Regions from separate parts of the Ancylobacter sp. 3268 genome, predicted to be linked through region 1. Evidence: predicted binding sites of a transcription regulator. Region 1 holds the regulator's gene; each other region holds the start of a gene.

Region 1 (4,450 bases):
GCCATCTATCAATACGCCGCCAGCCCCTTCGAGGATTGGGTCGCCCTTGCCTGGGCCGGCGCCCTCATCATCACCGTCGGGGTGCTGACCCTGAACGTCCTGTCCCGCCTGGTTCTGGCGAAGATGAAGTGAGACGGCCATGAATTTCGCACCCGATACCTCCATCGACATCGCTTCCGCCGTCAACCGCGCCACCGCGCCGTCCGCGCAGCCGAAGCTCAAGGTCGAGAAGCTGAATTTCTACTACGGCGACAACCACGCGCTGAAGAACATCAACTTCGAGATTCCCGAGAAGCGCGTCACCGCGATGATCGGGCCCTCGGGCTGCGGCAAGTCGACCTTGCTGCGCATCTTCAACCGCATGTACCAACTCTATCCGGGCCAGCGCGCGGAAGGGAAGATCCTGTTCGACGGCGGCGACCTCCTGTCGAAGGATCTCGATTCCACCGTGGTGCGCTCGCGCATCGGCATGGTGTTCCAGAAGCCGACGCCGTTCCCGATGTCGATCTACGACAACATCGCCTTCGGCGTGAAGCTGCACGAGAGCCTGTCCAAGTCGCAGATGGACGAGCGGGTCGAGTGGTGCCTGCGCAAGGCGGCCATCTGGGAAGAGACCAAGGACCGGCTGCACACCTCGGCGCTCGGCATGTCCGGCGGCCAGCAGCAGCGCCTGTGCATCGCCCGCACCATCGCGGTGCGGCCGGAGGTGATCCTGCTCGACGAGCCGACCTCGGCGCTCGACCCGATCTCCACCTCGAAGATCGAAGACCTGATCGACGAGCTGAAGCAGGAATTCACCATTGTCATCGTGACGCACAACATGCAGCAGGCCGCCCGCTGCGCCGACATCACCTCGTTCTTCTATCTCGGCGAGCTGATCGAGGTGGCCGCGTCGAACGAGATCTTCACCAATCCGCGCGAGGCGCGCACCCGCGACTACATCACCGGCCGCTTCGGCTGAGTGCGACGGGAAAGAGGACCAGCCCATGCCCTCCGAACATATCGTCTCGTCCTTCGATACCGATCTCAAGGAGATCAGCCGCCGCGTGGTGGAGATGGGTGGCCAGGCCGAGCAGCTGGTCGCCGATTCCGTGCAGTCGCTGGTCAAGCGCGATACGGAGCTCGCGCAGAAGGTGATCGTGCTGGACGGTCCCATCGACCTGCTCCAGCGCGAGATCGAGGAAAAGTCGGTGCTCACCATCGCCCGTCGCCAGCCGCTGGCCGGCGACCTGCGCGAAATCGTGGCGGCGATGCGCGTCGCCAACGATCTGGAGCGCATCGGCGACCTCGCCAAGAACACCTCCAAGCGGGTGCTGGCGCTCACCGGCGAGTTCCATCCGCAGAAACTGGTGCGTGGCGTCGAGCACATGTCGAGCATGGTGCTGGAGCAGCTTAAGGAGGTGCTGGACGCCTATGCCAGCCGCGAGGACACCCGCGCCATCGAGGTGTGGAAGCGCGACGGCGAGGTCGACGTTCTCTATACCTCGCTGTTCCGCGAACTCCTCACCTATATGATGGAGGATCCGCGCAACATCTCGCTGTGCACGCATCTTTTGTTCTGTGCCAAGAACATCGAGCGCATCGGCGACCACGCCACCAACATCGCCGAGACCGTGCACTACCTCGCGACCGGCCAGCTGCTCACCGAAGAGCGGCCGAAGCAGGACACCACCAGCCTGACCGCGGTTCCGTTCCCGTCCTGAGGCGGGCCGGATCGCGGTTTCGCATCATTCGCACGGGAAAAGCGATGCCGACCAATATTCTCATCGTCGAGGACGAGGAGCCGCTCACCCTGTTGCTGCGCTACAACCTCGAATCCGAAGGCTATTCGGTGGAGAGCGTGGCGCGCGGCGACGAGGCGGAGACGCGGCTGCGCGAGAAGGTGCCGGATCTTCTGTTGCTCGACTGGATGCTTCCGGGCCTGTCCGGCATCGAGCTGTGCCGGCGGTTGCGGGCCCGGCCGGAAACCGAGCGCATGCCGATCCTGATGCTCACCGCCCGCGGCGAGGAGACCGAGCGCGTGCGCGGCCTCGCCACCGGGGCGGATGATTATGTGGTGAAGCCGTTCTCGGTGCCGGAACTGGTCGCCCGCGTGCGGGCGCTGCTGCGCCGGGCCAAGCCGGACCACATCTCGACGCTGCTGCGCGCCGGCGACATCGAGCTCGACCGCGAGACCAAGCGGGTGCACCGCTCCGGCCGCGAGCTGCATCTCGGTCCCACCGAGTTCCGGCTGCTGGAGTTCCTCATGCAGTCGCCCGGCCGGGTCTATTCCCGCGAGCAGCTGCTCGACGGCGTCTGGGGCCAGGACGTCTATATCGACGAGCGCACGGTGGACGTGCATGTCGGCCGGCTGCGCAAGGCGCTCAACCGCCCGCGCCAGCCCGATCCGATCCGCACCGTGCGCGGCTCCGGCTATTCCTTCAACGAGATGTTCGCCCGCACCCATTGAGGCGGCCTCGCCGCCGCGCGTGTGGCACTCGGAACCGATCCGCTGGCGCGCAATCCCCGGCGGATTTTCGTCTTTGGTGCCGGCGCCCTGTCTCGCAGGCTCCCCTCTGCCTCACGACAGCACGCCGCCGGCCTCTTCTCCGTTCATCCGTCGGGGGAGTACCGGCGGGCCGAAGGTCCGGACGGGATGGCGGCCTGTGGGCGTCGCACGTGCTTCTGCCGCGACCCCCGGCGCCAACGTCGTTTTCCGAGGCGTCGCCCATCTTTTCACCGTGCCGCTTTTCTACTCCTGCGTCGTCGACACGCGCGCGGCGTGTCCGCATAATGCCCTCCTCGCGGCGCAGGGACGGATCGCTTCGCATGGCAGGGCAGCACGACGACCACGATCACGATGATCATGCGCCTCACGATCACCCGCATGAGGATCCTTTCCACCGCATCCATTCCGAGGAGGCGGACGCGCTGCTGATGTCGATCGCCGACATCGAGATCAGCGCCCGCGTCAAGGCGCTGGAGGAGCTGCTCACACAGAAGGGGCTGGTCGATCCGGCCGCGCTTGATGCGGTGGTGGATCTCTATGAGAACCAGATCGGCCCGAAGAACGGTGCCCGGGTGATTGCCCGCGCCTGGGCCGATCCGGCCTACAGGACGTGGCTGCTCGAGGATCCCAACGCCGCCATCGCCGATCTCGGCTTCACCGGCGCGCAGGGCGAGAACATGGTGGCGCTGGAGAACACCGACAGCGTGCACAATGTCGTCGTCTGCACCCTGTGCTCCTGTTACCCGTGGCCGGTGCTGGGGCTGCCGCCGGTCTGGTACAAGAGCATGGCCTACCGCACCCGCATCGTGCGCGATCCGCGCTCGGTGCTGGCCGAATTCGGCACCGTGCTGCCGGACACCACCGAAATCCGCGTCTGGGACAGCAATTCGGAAGTCCGCTACCTCGTCGTTCCCCGCCGCCCGGAGGGCACCGAGGGCATGGACGAGGCGGCGCTCGCCGCCCTCGTCACCCGTGACAGCATGATCGGCGTCACCGAGGCCCTGACCCCGGAGCCGGCCGAATGAACTCGGTGCATGATTGCGGCGGCTTCGACGGCTTCGGCCGGGTGGTGCCGGAGGGTTATGACGGGCGCGAGCCGGTGTTCAAGGAGGAGTGGGAGCGCCGCATGTGCGGGCTGTTCATGATCACCATCGGCGCGCATTACTCGGACGACGAGTTCCGCCAGTCGCGCGAGCGGCTGGAGCCGGTGAAATATCTCACCCGCCCCTATTACGAGCAATGGTGGTTCGCGGTGGCGCGGCTGATGATGGAGAAGGGCCTGCTGACGCCGGAGGACTTCGCCCGGCACCTCGCCGCCGGACGCGCCGCCGCCGGCAGCGCCGATATTCTTGCCGGGGACGCCTGATGCTCAGCGCCGCCGATATTCTCGATCTCCTGAAGACCGGCGCCACCACCAGGGTCGACGACCCCTCGCGCGTGCCGGCCTTCGCACCGGGCGATCACGTCGTCACCCGCACGCTCAGCCCGCTCACCCATACGCGGCTGCCGCGCTATTGCCGCGGCAAGCGCGGGGTGGTGGTGAAGGTGCACGGCCTCTATGCCCTGCCCGATGTCCGGGCGCTCGGCGACGAGGAAACGCGTGAATATTGCTACGCCGTGCGCTTCTCCATGCGCGAATTGTGGGGGCCGCAGGGCGCGCCGGCCGACAGCCTCACCATCGATCTGTGGGACAGCTATCTGCTGCCGGCCCTGCCGGCCTCTCCCGCTTCGGAGGTCGTGCCATGACCGGCACTCTGCTGCCCGACCTCGACCGGCCGAAGGCCTTCGCCGCGCCATGGGAGGCTCAGGCCTTCGCGCTGGTGGTGAAGCTGCACGAGCGCGGCCTGTTCGAATGGCCGGAATTCGCCGCCGGCCTTAGCGCCGAGATCCACGCTCACCCGGACCAGCCCTATTATGTCTGCTGGCACGAGGCGGCGGTGGAACTGCTGGTCGCCAAGGGGC
Region 2 (4,450 bases), on a different contig from region 1:
CATGGACGGTCCGGCCGACGGCGTCATCGACATGGCCGATCTCGGGCACATGCGCGCCGAGATCGCCTTCACCGCGCCGGTCGAGGTCGCGGAACGGCTGTGGTCGCGCATCGACGTGATGGTGCCGGTGCGCTCCTCGCATCTCGTCTCCACCGCCTTCTCGGAAGCGGCGGCCTGACACATCCATGTTCGCACAGCTCGGCGCCCAGCTTGGGAGCATCGCTTTCCTGGTGGCGCCGGTCTTCGGCCTGATCGGCCTCGGCTATGCCGCCAGCCGCGGCGGGCTGCTGCGCGAGAAGGCGGCGGAAGGCCTGTCCGAATATGTGTTCGGCCTCGCCGTGCCGGTGCTCATCTTCAAGACGCTGGCCGAGGCCGAACTGCCGGCCGAAGGCCAGCCCTGGGGCTACTGGATCGCCTATTTCGCCGGCGCCTTCACGGTGTTCGGATTGGGAATGCTCGCCGCGCGAAAACTGTTCGGCCGCGATCATACCGAGGCGGTGATCCAGGGCTTCACCTCCGGCCAGGCCAACACCGTCTTCGTCGGCGTGCCGCTCATCCTCACCGCCTTCGGCCCGGAAGGCGCTGTGCCGCTGTTCCTGCTGATCGCCATCCACCTGCCGGTGATGATGGTGGTGGCGACGGTGCTCACCGAGGGCGCCGGCTCCGGCCTCTCCCTCACCGGGCTGAAGAAGCTCGGCCGGCAGCTGGCCTTCAACCCGATCCTGCTCGGCATCTATGCCGGCGGCATCGCCAAGCTGCTGGGCTACATGCCGGGCGGACTCTTGAAGCAGACGCTCGACATGCTGGCGGCCTCCGCCTCGCCCTGCGCGCTGGTCTCGCTCGGGCTTGCCTTGCACCGCTACCCGATCCGCGGCGACCTCGCCCCGGCGGCGGTGATCACCGCGCTGAAGCTGGTGGTGCACCCGGCGCTGGTGTTCGTGCTGGTGCAGGTGCTGCCGATGCCGAAAGTATGGGCCGACGTCGCGGTGGTGTTCGCGGCGATGCCCTCGGGCATCAATGCCTATCTGCTGGCGCAGCGCTACAAGGTCGGCGTCACCGCCTCGGCGAGCGCGGTGTCGCTGTCGACCGCGCTCAGCCTCTTCACCGTCTCGCTGTGGTTCCTGATTCTCGGCGTGGGCTGACGCCGCCCGCGCCACCGACAAAAACCGGACGGCCAGGGTAAAGCCCGCCGCCGGCGGATCGGACGCCGTATGGCGGGGGTCACACGCCTGACCACGCCTGGCAAGGCCGGATCGGTGCCGGCCCCGGATCAGTTCAGCTTCATGCAGTTGGCGTAGAAGGTGGTGGTCGCCGGCCAGTCGGAGAACACGCCGATCACGCCGATCTCCCTCGCCAGCACGTCGAGCAGGCTGAGCGTGTCGCCGTCGCGGTCGGTGACCGACTTGATCGACTGGTAGTAGTAGCCGCCGCCATCCTTCAGCGGGCCGGAACGCTCCAGCGACCAGGCGATCAGCCCGAGCTTCGCCTTGTTCGCTTCCTGCGCATAGAGCGAGGGCACGATCTTGCCGTCCTTGGCGGTCACCAGCATCCACAGCGGCGGGGCCAGGATCTTCACTCCCTTGTCGGCCAGTTCCTGCATGGAGGGCTTCCAGGTCTCGGCTTTCATGTTGTCGAAGCCGGTGTCGGTCTCGTCGCGGCCGTCGAGATAGACCGCCTGGGCGCCGAAGGCCGGCTCGGCCTTCAGCCAGTACAGCACGTCGTCGAGCTGGAACGACTGGGCGTAGACGTCGCCGGGGTCGATGCCGGCGGCCTTGTATTCATTGATGAGCTGCTGGGCATAGTTCTGCTGCGTGTAGCTGCCCTCGAACGGCATGGCCACTTCCGGCGCCTTCAGCTCCGGGGTGAATTTGAGGCCGAGCGATTTGACCAGCTCGATATAGTCCTTGTGCGACATCAGCGTCGCGCGATCGACATAAAGATCGGTGCGCCAGCGCGACGTGGCGTTCATGTAGTCGGCGACATTGGTGGCGTTGGGGTTGCCGGCATCCATCTTCGGCTTCAGCGAGCGGAATTCCGCGAGCGTCAGGTCGCTGGTGCAGCATTTGGCGTTGGCCTTGCGGCCGGTGGCCGGGTCGGCCGGCTGGAAGCCCTGCGAGCACTTCGCGGCAAGTTCCGGACGGGCGAGGATGTCGGTGGTGGTGTGCAGGTCGCACTGGGCGTGGCGGCACACCAGCTCGCGGTCCTTGGTGAAGGCGACGTCGCATTCGATGACGCCGGCGCCCATCCGGGCGGCGGCGAGATAGCCCTCGCGGGTGTGCTCGGGGAATTGCAGCGGCGCACCACGATGCGAGATCGAGAAGTTCTTGGTGGTGAAGGGCCCCTTGCACTGCGCCAGCTGGTCCTTGAGCGGGCCTTCCTTCATGGTGTCGACCAGATGGAACGGGCGCGGGCCGACATCGGCAAGCCGGCTAACTTCCTGCGCGGCGAGCGGCACGACGGACAGCGAAAGCGCGAGCGCGGCGAGCGGCAGGCGGATCGACATGGACAGCGGCATTGGCGGTTTCCCTTCCCCGGCAATTGACGGCGAAGGGATAGCCGCCGCCGATGACACCGGCTTGACGCCACGCACCCGTTTCCGCAGCGGCGGCGCACGGCCGGGAGCAAGCCCCGCGGAAGCGCGCAGCACGTTGCGAAAAGAACGGCGCAGAAACGAGGAGCGAAAGCCCTTCCGATGAACCGGTCTTCGCCGAAATGGCTCTAGCCGAGTGCCATGGCCCGCACCTCGGCGGCACTCGCACCGCGCGCGCGCAGTTCGCGCAGGCTTTCCGAGCCGATCGACTTTGAAAGCTTGCGCCCTTCCGCATCCAGCACCAGGGCGTGATGGCGGTAGAGCGGTTCCGGCAGGCCGAGCAGCCGCTGGAGCAGCCGATGCACCGAGGTTGCCGCCTTCAGGTCGGTGCCGCGCACCACATGCGTCACGCCCTGCAGCGCATCGTCGACCACCACCGAGAGGTGGTAGCTGGTCGGCGTCTCCTTGCGGGCAAGGACCACGTCGCCCCAGGCGCCGGGATCGGCGGTGACCGGCTCGGTCGCGCCCCATTCCCGCCATCCCAGCCCCACGCCGGCCCGTGCCACCGCCTGCGCCATGTCGAGCCGCAAGGCGGGCGGCCTGGAATCGGACAGGGATGGGAACCCGCCCGCCGCCCGCCCGGCACGGTGCCCCGCTTCTCCGATCGCCCCGCGGGCGAAGGGAAATAGCGGCGCCCCGTCCGGGTCGCTCGGCCAGCCCGGCCGGGCGGCGACCTCGGCGCGGATCTCGGCACGGCTCTCGAAGCTGGCATAGACGAGGCCCATCGCCTCCAACCGCTCCAGCGCCGCGCGATAGGCGTCCATGTGCTCGGATTGCCGGCGCACCGGCTGCTCCCAGTCGAGGCCGAGCCAGGCGAGGTCCTCGTAGATGGCCGCCTCGTAGTTGGGCCGGCAGCGCGTGGCATCGATATTCTCGATGCGCAGCAATAGCCGCCCGCCGGTCTCCCGCGCCATCCGGGCGTTGATCAGCGCCGAGCGCGCATGGCCGAGATGGAGGTAGCCGTTCGGGCTCGGCGCGAAGCGGAAGACGGGGACGCCGGGCACCGACACGTCAGCGGGTGGCGACCACGGCAACGCCGGCGCCCACCATGACGCCGCCCGCCGTCCGGTTCACCCGCCGCATCACAGCCGGCGTGCGCAGCAACCTGCGCGCCCGGCTCGCGAGCGCCACATGGCCACCGATCACCACCGCCTCGACGACGAGGATGACGGCCCCGAGCGTCCCGAGCTGGCCGACCGTGAGCGAGGAGCCCACCACGTTCGGCAGCAGCGCCACATAGAAGAGCGGCATCTTCGGATTGCCGAGATTGAGGGCGACGCCGGTGGCGAAGATCGACAGCAGCCCCTTGCGCTCGGGCACGGGCTGCAACGCCGGAACGACCGGTTTTGCCATCCAGAGCTTGACCCCCATCCAGACCAGATACGCCGCGCCCGCATAGCGCAGCACGGTCATCACCCCGCCCATCTCGGCCGCCACGAAGGAGAGGCCGAAGGTAGCGAACGTAAGGAAGATCAGCACGCCGGCCACCGTTCCCGCCCCATAGGCGAGGCCCGACAGCGCGCCATGCGAGAGGGTGCGCGCGACGATGGTCATGTTGTCGGGGCCGGGGCTGGCGGCGAAGATGAAGAAGGCCGAGGCGAAGGCCAGCAGCGTCGAAAAATCCATGAACGTCCCCGAATCCGTGAGCGATTCCGGGGCATCAGGATAGGCGCTTTTCCGGGCTGCGGAAGCTCAGAACTGGCGGGCCACCATCATCTTCTTGATCTCGGCGATCGCCTTGGCCGGGTTCAAGCCCTTCGGGCAGGCCTTGGCGCAGTTCATGATGGTGTGGCAGCGATAGAGCCGGAACGGATCCTCGAGGTCGTCGAGCCGCTCGCCGGTCGCCTCGTCGCGTGAGTC
Region 3 (4,450 bases), on a different contig from region 1:
GACCGACATCATCAAGGCGCGGGTCATGGGCCTGTTCCTCGATTCGATCACCACCGACCACATCTCTCCGGCCGGCTCGATCAAGGAAGCCAGCCCCGCCGGCACTTACCTGCGCGACCATCAGGTCCGCCCCGCCGACTTCAACCAGTACGGCACGCGGCGCGGCAACCATGAGGTGATGATGCGCGGCACCTTCGCCAATATCCGCATCAAGAACCAGATGCTGGGCGGCAAGGAAGGCGGCCTCACCCGGCACTGGCCGGACGGCACCGAAATGCCGATCTACGACGCCGCCATGCTCTACAAGCAGGAAGGCGTGCCGACCGTGATCTTCGCCGGCAAGGAATACGGCACCGGCTCCTCGCGCGACTGGGCGGCCAAGGGCACCAAGCTGCTCGGCATCCGCGCCGTCATCACCCAGAGCTTCGAGCGCATCCATCGCTCGAACCTGGTCGGCATGGGGATCGTGCCGCTGGTGTTCCAGAACGAGGATTCGTGGCAGTCGCTCGGCCTGAAGGGCGACGAGATCGTCACCATCCAGGGCATTGAGGGCGACCTGAAGCCGCGCCAGACGCTGATCGCCGAGATCACCTTCTCGGACGGCACGGTGAAGCATGTGCCGCTGACCTGCCGCATCGACACGCTGGACGAGCTCGACTATTTCCGCAACGGCGGCATCCTCCAATATGTGCTGCGCAATCTCGCCGCCTGACCGGGCGGCGTGTTTCACGTGAAATCGGCGGCGCGAGGGGCTTGCCCTTCGCGCCGCTGGCGTTTCCGGCCCTTCCCGGCCGGCGGAAGGGGCAATACCGCGACGCCATGTCACCGGCGACGGTGCGATGGCGGGCTTTCACCCTTCCGTGCATCGGCGACACTCCAATGTGACTGGCGGAGGATGGCCGCGCGTCCTAAAGCCTAGCCGGTCCTGCCTTTGCCGGGACGAAGATGAGGATGTTCCGCGCCGATGTCGTTGCAGCTTCCCGGTCCTGCCGGCCTCCGCCGCCGAGCCGCCCTCCCCCGCCTGACGGGGCTGGGCTCGGCTCTCGCGGCGCTGGGGTTTCGGCCGCGGGGAATTGCCGGGCACGGGATTGCGGGATTTCGCATGGCAGGATTTCGCATGGCAGGATTGGGCTTGGTCGGGCTGATCGCCACCGCGATCGCGCCGGCCGGCGCCCAGGAGGCAGGGCAGCAGGCGGCGAAGAGCGTCCACGCGGTGGAGAAGCCACGGGCGGTGATCGAGCTGTTCACCAGCCAGGGCTGCTCCGCCTGTCCGCCGGCCGACAAGCTGCTCGCCGAGATCGCCGACCGTCCGGACGTGATCGCCCTCACCCTCGCCGTCGACTATTGGGACTATCTTGGCTGGAAGGACACGCTGGCCAAGCACGGCCACACGTCGCGGCAGAAGGCCTATGCCCGGCTGCGTGGCGATTCCAAGATGTTCACCCCCCAGGCGGTGGTGAACGGCAGCGCCATGGCGGTGGGCAATGACCGCTCGGCGCTGGAACAGACACTCGCCACCTCGCGCCCGCCCGATATACCGGTGAAGCTGAGCGTCCAGGACGGCAAGCTGCATGTCGCGGTCGGGCCAGGGAGCGGCATCGGCGAGGTCTGGCTCTGCCCGGTGGCGACCAAGGCCAGGGTCGAGATCGGCCGCGGCGAGAACGAAGGCGCCGAGGTCACCTACCATAATGTGGTGCGCGGCTGGGTGAAGCTGGGCGACTGGAGCGGCGCCGCCGCCAGCTTCGAGGCGCCGCTGCGCCGGCCGGGCGATATGGATGTCGATGCGCTGGCGGTGCTGGTGCAGTCGGGCTCCGCCACCGCTCCCGGTCCGATCCTCGGCGCCGCCCTGCAGCCGATCCCCTGATGCCGCCGGCCCAGGCGGCCTGAACCTTGCCGACCGGGCAAAAAGAAAGGCCGGCAGTGACGCCGGCCTCGATCAGTCAATTGGGGATTGAACCTGAGTAGCGCCAGGCACGTTCCACGCGACGCCGCGGGGGGCTGGGGGGCTGGGAAACCGATGCGCTTCGCGGATCGGCCTGACGCTATGGTTGCTGTTATCTCTCCCGCCCTTGGCGGCCGAAAGGCCGAATCTTGGCAAGGCTGTGTCCGCGGTTGACGAGGCCGTGAAGCCCATGGCCCCAACCCGCGGCCGCCTGATCCGCCGCGAGCGATGCCGCCTTGGGCGCGTTAAGGACTTGTGGCGGCCGCCTGCCGGGGCGATCATGACAGATCGATGATGCCGCGCGCGTCGCCGCCTCGGCGGAGGGCATCGGCGGCAGAGCTCGGCAAAACGGCGTCGTCAACGGTTTGGGCAAAGGCTTCTGGAGGTCCGCGTGGCGGATATCGAACCCATAGGATTGGCCGCCGGCCCGCGCGGCAATGAAAAGAGCGGCCAAAAGGACAGCGTCGTCACCTTCGACCGGCACGAACTCGACCGCATCCTCAGCCTCTATGGCCGCATGGTGGCGCTCGGCGAATGGCGGGATTACGCCATCGCCTTCACCCGCGACCGGGCGGTGTTCTCGATTTTCCGCCGCGCCGCCGAAGTGCCGATCTACCGGGTGGAGAAAGACCCGCTCCTCGCGCGCAAGCAGGGCGCCTACACCGTGGTGTCGCAGACCGGGCTCATCCTGAAGCGCGGGCACGAGCTTGCCCGCGTGCTCGCGGTGTTGGAAAAGCCGCTGCGGGCGGTCAACTGATCCGGCCCGAATCGGCCCCGCGCGTCCGGAGTTTTCCCATGCGTCTTCTCACCCTCGCCGCCACCCAGATGCGCTGCGACTGGGACATCCCCGGCAACATCGCCCGCGCCGAGCGCCTGGTGCGCGAGGCCGCCGCCGGCGGTGCCAGGCTGATCCTGCTGCAGGAACTGTTCGAGACCCCGTATTTCTGCCAGGACCAGCTGCATGAGTTTCTCGACCTCGCCGCCCCCTTCGAGGGCAACCGGCTGATCGCGCATTTCGCCGCGCTGGCCGCCGAGCTCGGCGTGGTGCTGCCGCTCTCCTTCTTCGAGCGTGCCGGGCCGGCCGCCTATAACAGCCTCGCCATGATCGACGCCGACGGCACGGTGCTCGGCGTCTACCGCAAGAGCCACATACCGGACGGGCCGGGCTACACCGAGAAGTTCTATTTTTCGCCCGGGGATACCGGCTTCAAGGTGTGGGACACCGCCGCCGGGCGCATCGGCGTCGGCATCTGCTGGGACCAGTGGTTCCCGGAAAGCGCGCGGGTGATGGCGCTGAAGGGCGCCGAGGTGCTGCTCTACCCGACCGCCATCGGCTCCGAACCGCAGGACCCGCATCTCGATTCCGCCGGCCACTGGCAGCGGGTGATGCAGGGCCATGCCGGGGCCAACCTGATGCCGCTGGTCGCCTCCAACCGCATCGGCAGCGAGCCGGGGCGCAACGGCACCGAGATCACCTTCTACGGTTCCTCCTTCATCGCCGGGCCGACCGGCGAGAAGGTGGCCGAGGCGAACCGCACCGACGAGACGGTACTGGTCGCCAGCTTCGATCTCGACGAGATCGCGCATCAGCGCCGCTCCTGGGGCGTGTTCCGCGACCGCCGGCCGGAGCTCTACGCGCCGATCCTCACTCTCGACGGGACCACGAGCCGCGCATGACCGACACGCTGCTGACCACCCCCGCCGCCGATGGCTTCCGCATGCCGGCGGAATGGGAGCCGCATGCCGGCACCTGGATGATCTGGCCGGAGCGGCCGGACAACTGGCGCGAGGGCGCGAAGCCGGCGCAGGCGGCCTTCACTGCCGTCGCCACCGCCATTGCCCGCTTCGAGCCGGTGAGCATGCTGGTCACCGCCGCGCAGTGGCAGAACGCCCGCCGGCTGCTGCCGCCGCAGGTGCGGCTCATCGAGGTGGCGAGCGACGATTCATGGTGCCGCGACAGCGGGCCGACCTTCGTCACCGATGCGAAAGGCCGGCTGCGCGGCGTCGACTGGGAATTCAACGCCTGGGGCGGGCTCTACAGCCCGTTCGACCAGGACCGGCTGATCGCCGCCAAGGTGCTGGAGACCGAGCGCGCGCCGCGCTACGCGCCGCCGCTGGTGCTGGAGGGCGGCTCGATCCATGTCGATGGCGAGGGCACGCTGCTCACCACCGAGGAATGCCTGCTCAACCCCAACCGCAATCCCGACCTCACCCGCGAGGAGATCGAGCAGCATTTGCGCGACCATCTCGGCATCACCCGGACGATCTGGCTCGGCGCCGGCCTCGTCGACGACGAGACCTCCGGCCATATCGACAACATCGCCTGTTTCGTGAAGCCCGGCGTGGTGGCGCTGACCTGGTGCGACGACCCGGCCGACCCGCAGCATGCCATCTCGCGCGACGCCCTCGACCGGCTGAGCAAGGCCCGAGACGCGCGCGGCCGCAGCCTCGAGGTGGTGAAGCTGCCGCTGCCGGGGCCGCTGTTCCGCACCGGCGCGGAGGCGATCG

What was found. The regulator PhoB, encoded in region 1, activates phosphate uptake and scavenging genes when phosphate is short. The targets are predictions, from matches to a motif close to TGTCATNNANCTGTCAT.
Region 2: J2X65_RS16140 (glycerophosphodiester phosphodiesterase family protein) is a predicted target of PhoB. The motif match lies at 2,566-2,582, and genes of this name have one in related genera.
Region 3: J2X65_RS09175 (DUF2794 domain-containing protein) is a predicted target of PhoB. The motif match lies at 2,223-2,239, and genes of this name have one in related genera.

Annotation. Positions count from the first base shown of each region.
Region 1 covers NZ_JAVDUX010000009.1:94,088-98,537, reverse strand. The annotation lists gene pstA (phosphate ABC transporter permease PstA) at 1-132, shown strand, start outside; gene pstB (phosphate ABC transporter ATP-binding protein PstB) at 140-961, shown strand; gene phoU (phosphate signaling complex protein PhoU) at 987-1,703, shown strand; gene phoB (phosphate regulon transcriptional regulator PhoB) at 1,748-2,449, shown strand; gene nthA (nitrile hydratase subunit alpha) at 2,809-3,513, shown strand; gene J2X65_RS14190 (SH3-like domain-containing protein) at 3,510-3,854, shown strand; gene J2X65_RS14185 (SH3-like domain-containing protein) at 3,854-4,234, shown strand; gene J2X65_RS14180 (nitrile hydratase accessory protein) at 4,231-4,450, shown strand, end outside.
Region 2 covers NZ_JAVDUX010000011.1:34,094-38,543, forward strand. The annotation lists gene J2X65_RS16130 (hypothetical protein) at 1-178, shown strand, start outside; gene J2X65_RS16135 (AEC family transporter) at 186-1,142, shown strand; gene J2X65_RS16140 (glycerophosphodiester phosphodiesterase family protein) at 1,271-2,515, opposite strand; gene gluQRS (tRNA glutamyl-Q(34) synthetase GluQRS) at 2,719-3,594, opposite strand; gene J2X65_RS16150 (LysE family translocator) at 3,602-4,216, opposite strand; gene J2X65_RS16155 (succinate dehydrogenase iron-sulfur subunit) at 4,283-4,450, opposite strand, start outside.
Region 3 covers NZ_JAVDUX010000005.1:219,692-224,141, forward strand. The annotation lists gene acnA (aconitate hydratase AcnA) at 1-712, shown strand, start outside; gene J2X65_RS09170 (DUF1223 domain-containing protein) at 1,118-1,864, shown strand; gene J2X65_RS09175 (DUF2794 domain-containing protein) at 2,352-2,699, shown strand; gene aguB (N-carbamoylputrescine amidase) at 2,738-3,619, shown strand; gene aguA (agmatine deiminase) at 3,616-4,450, shown strand, end outside.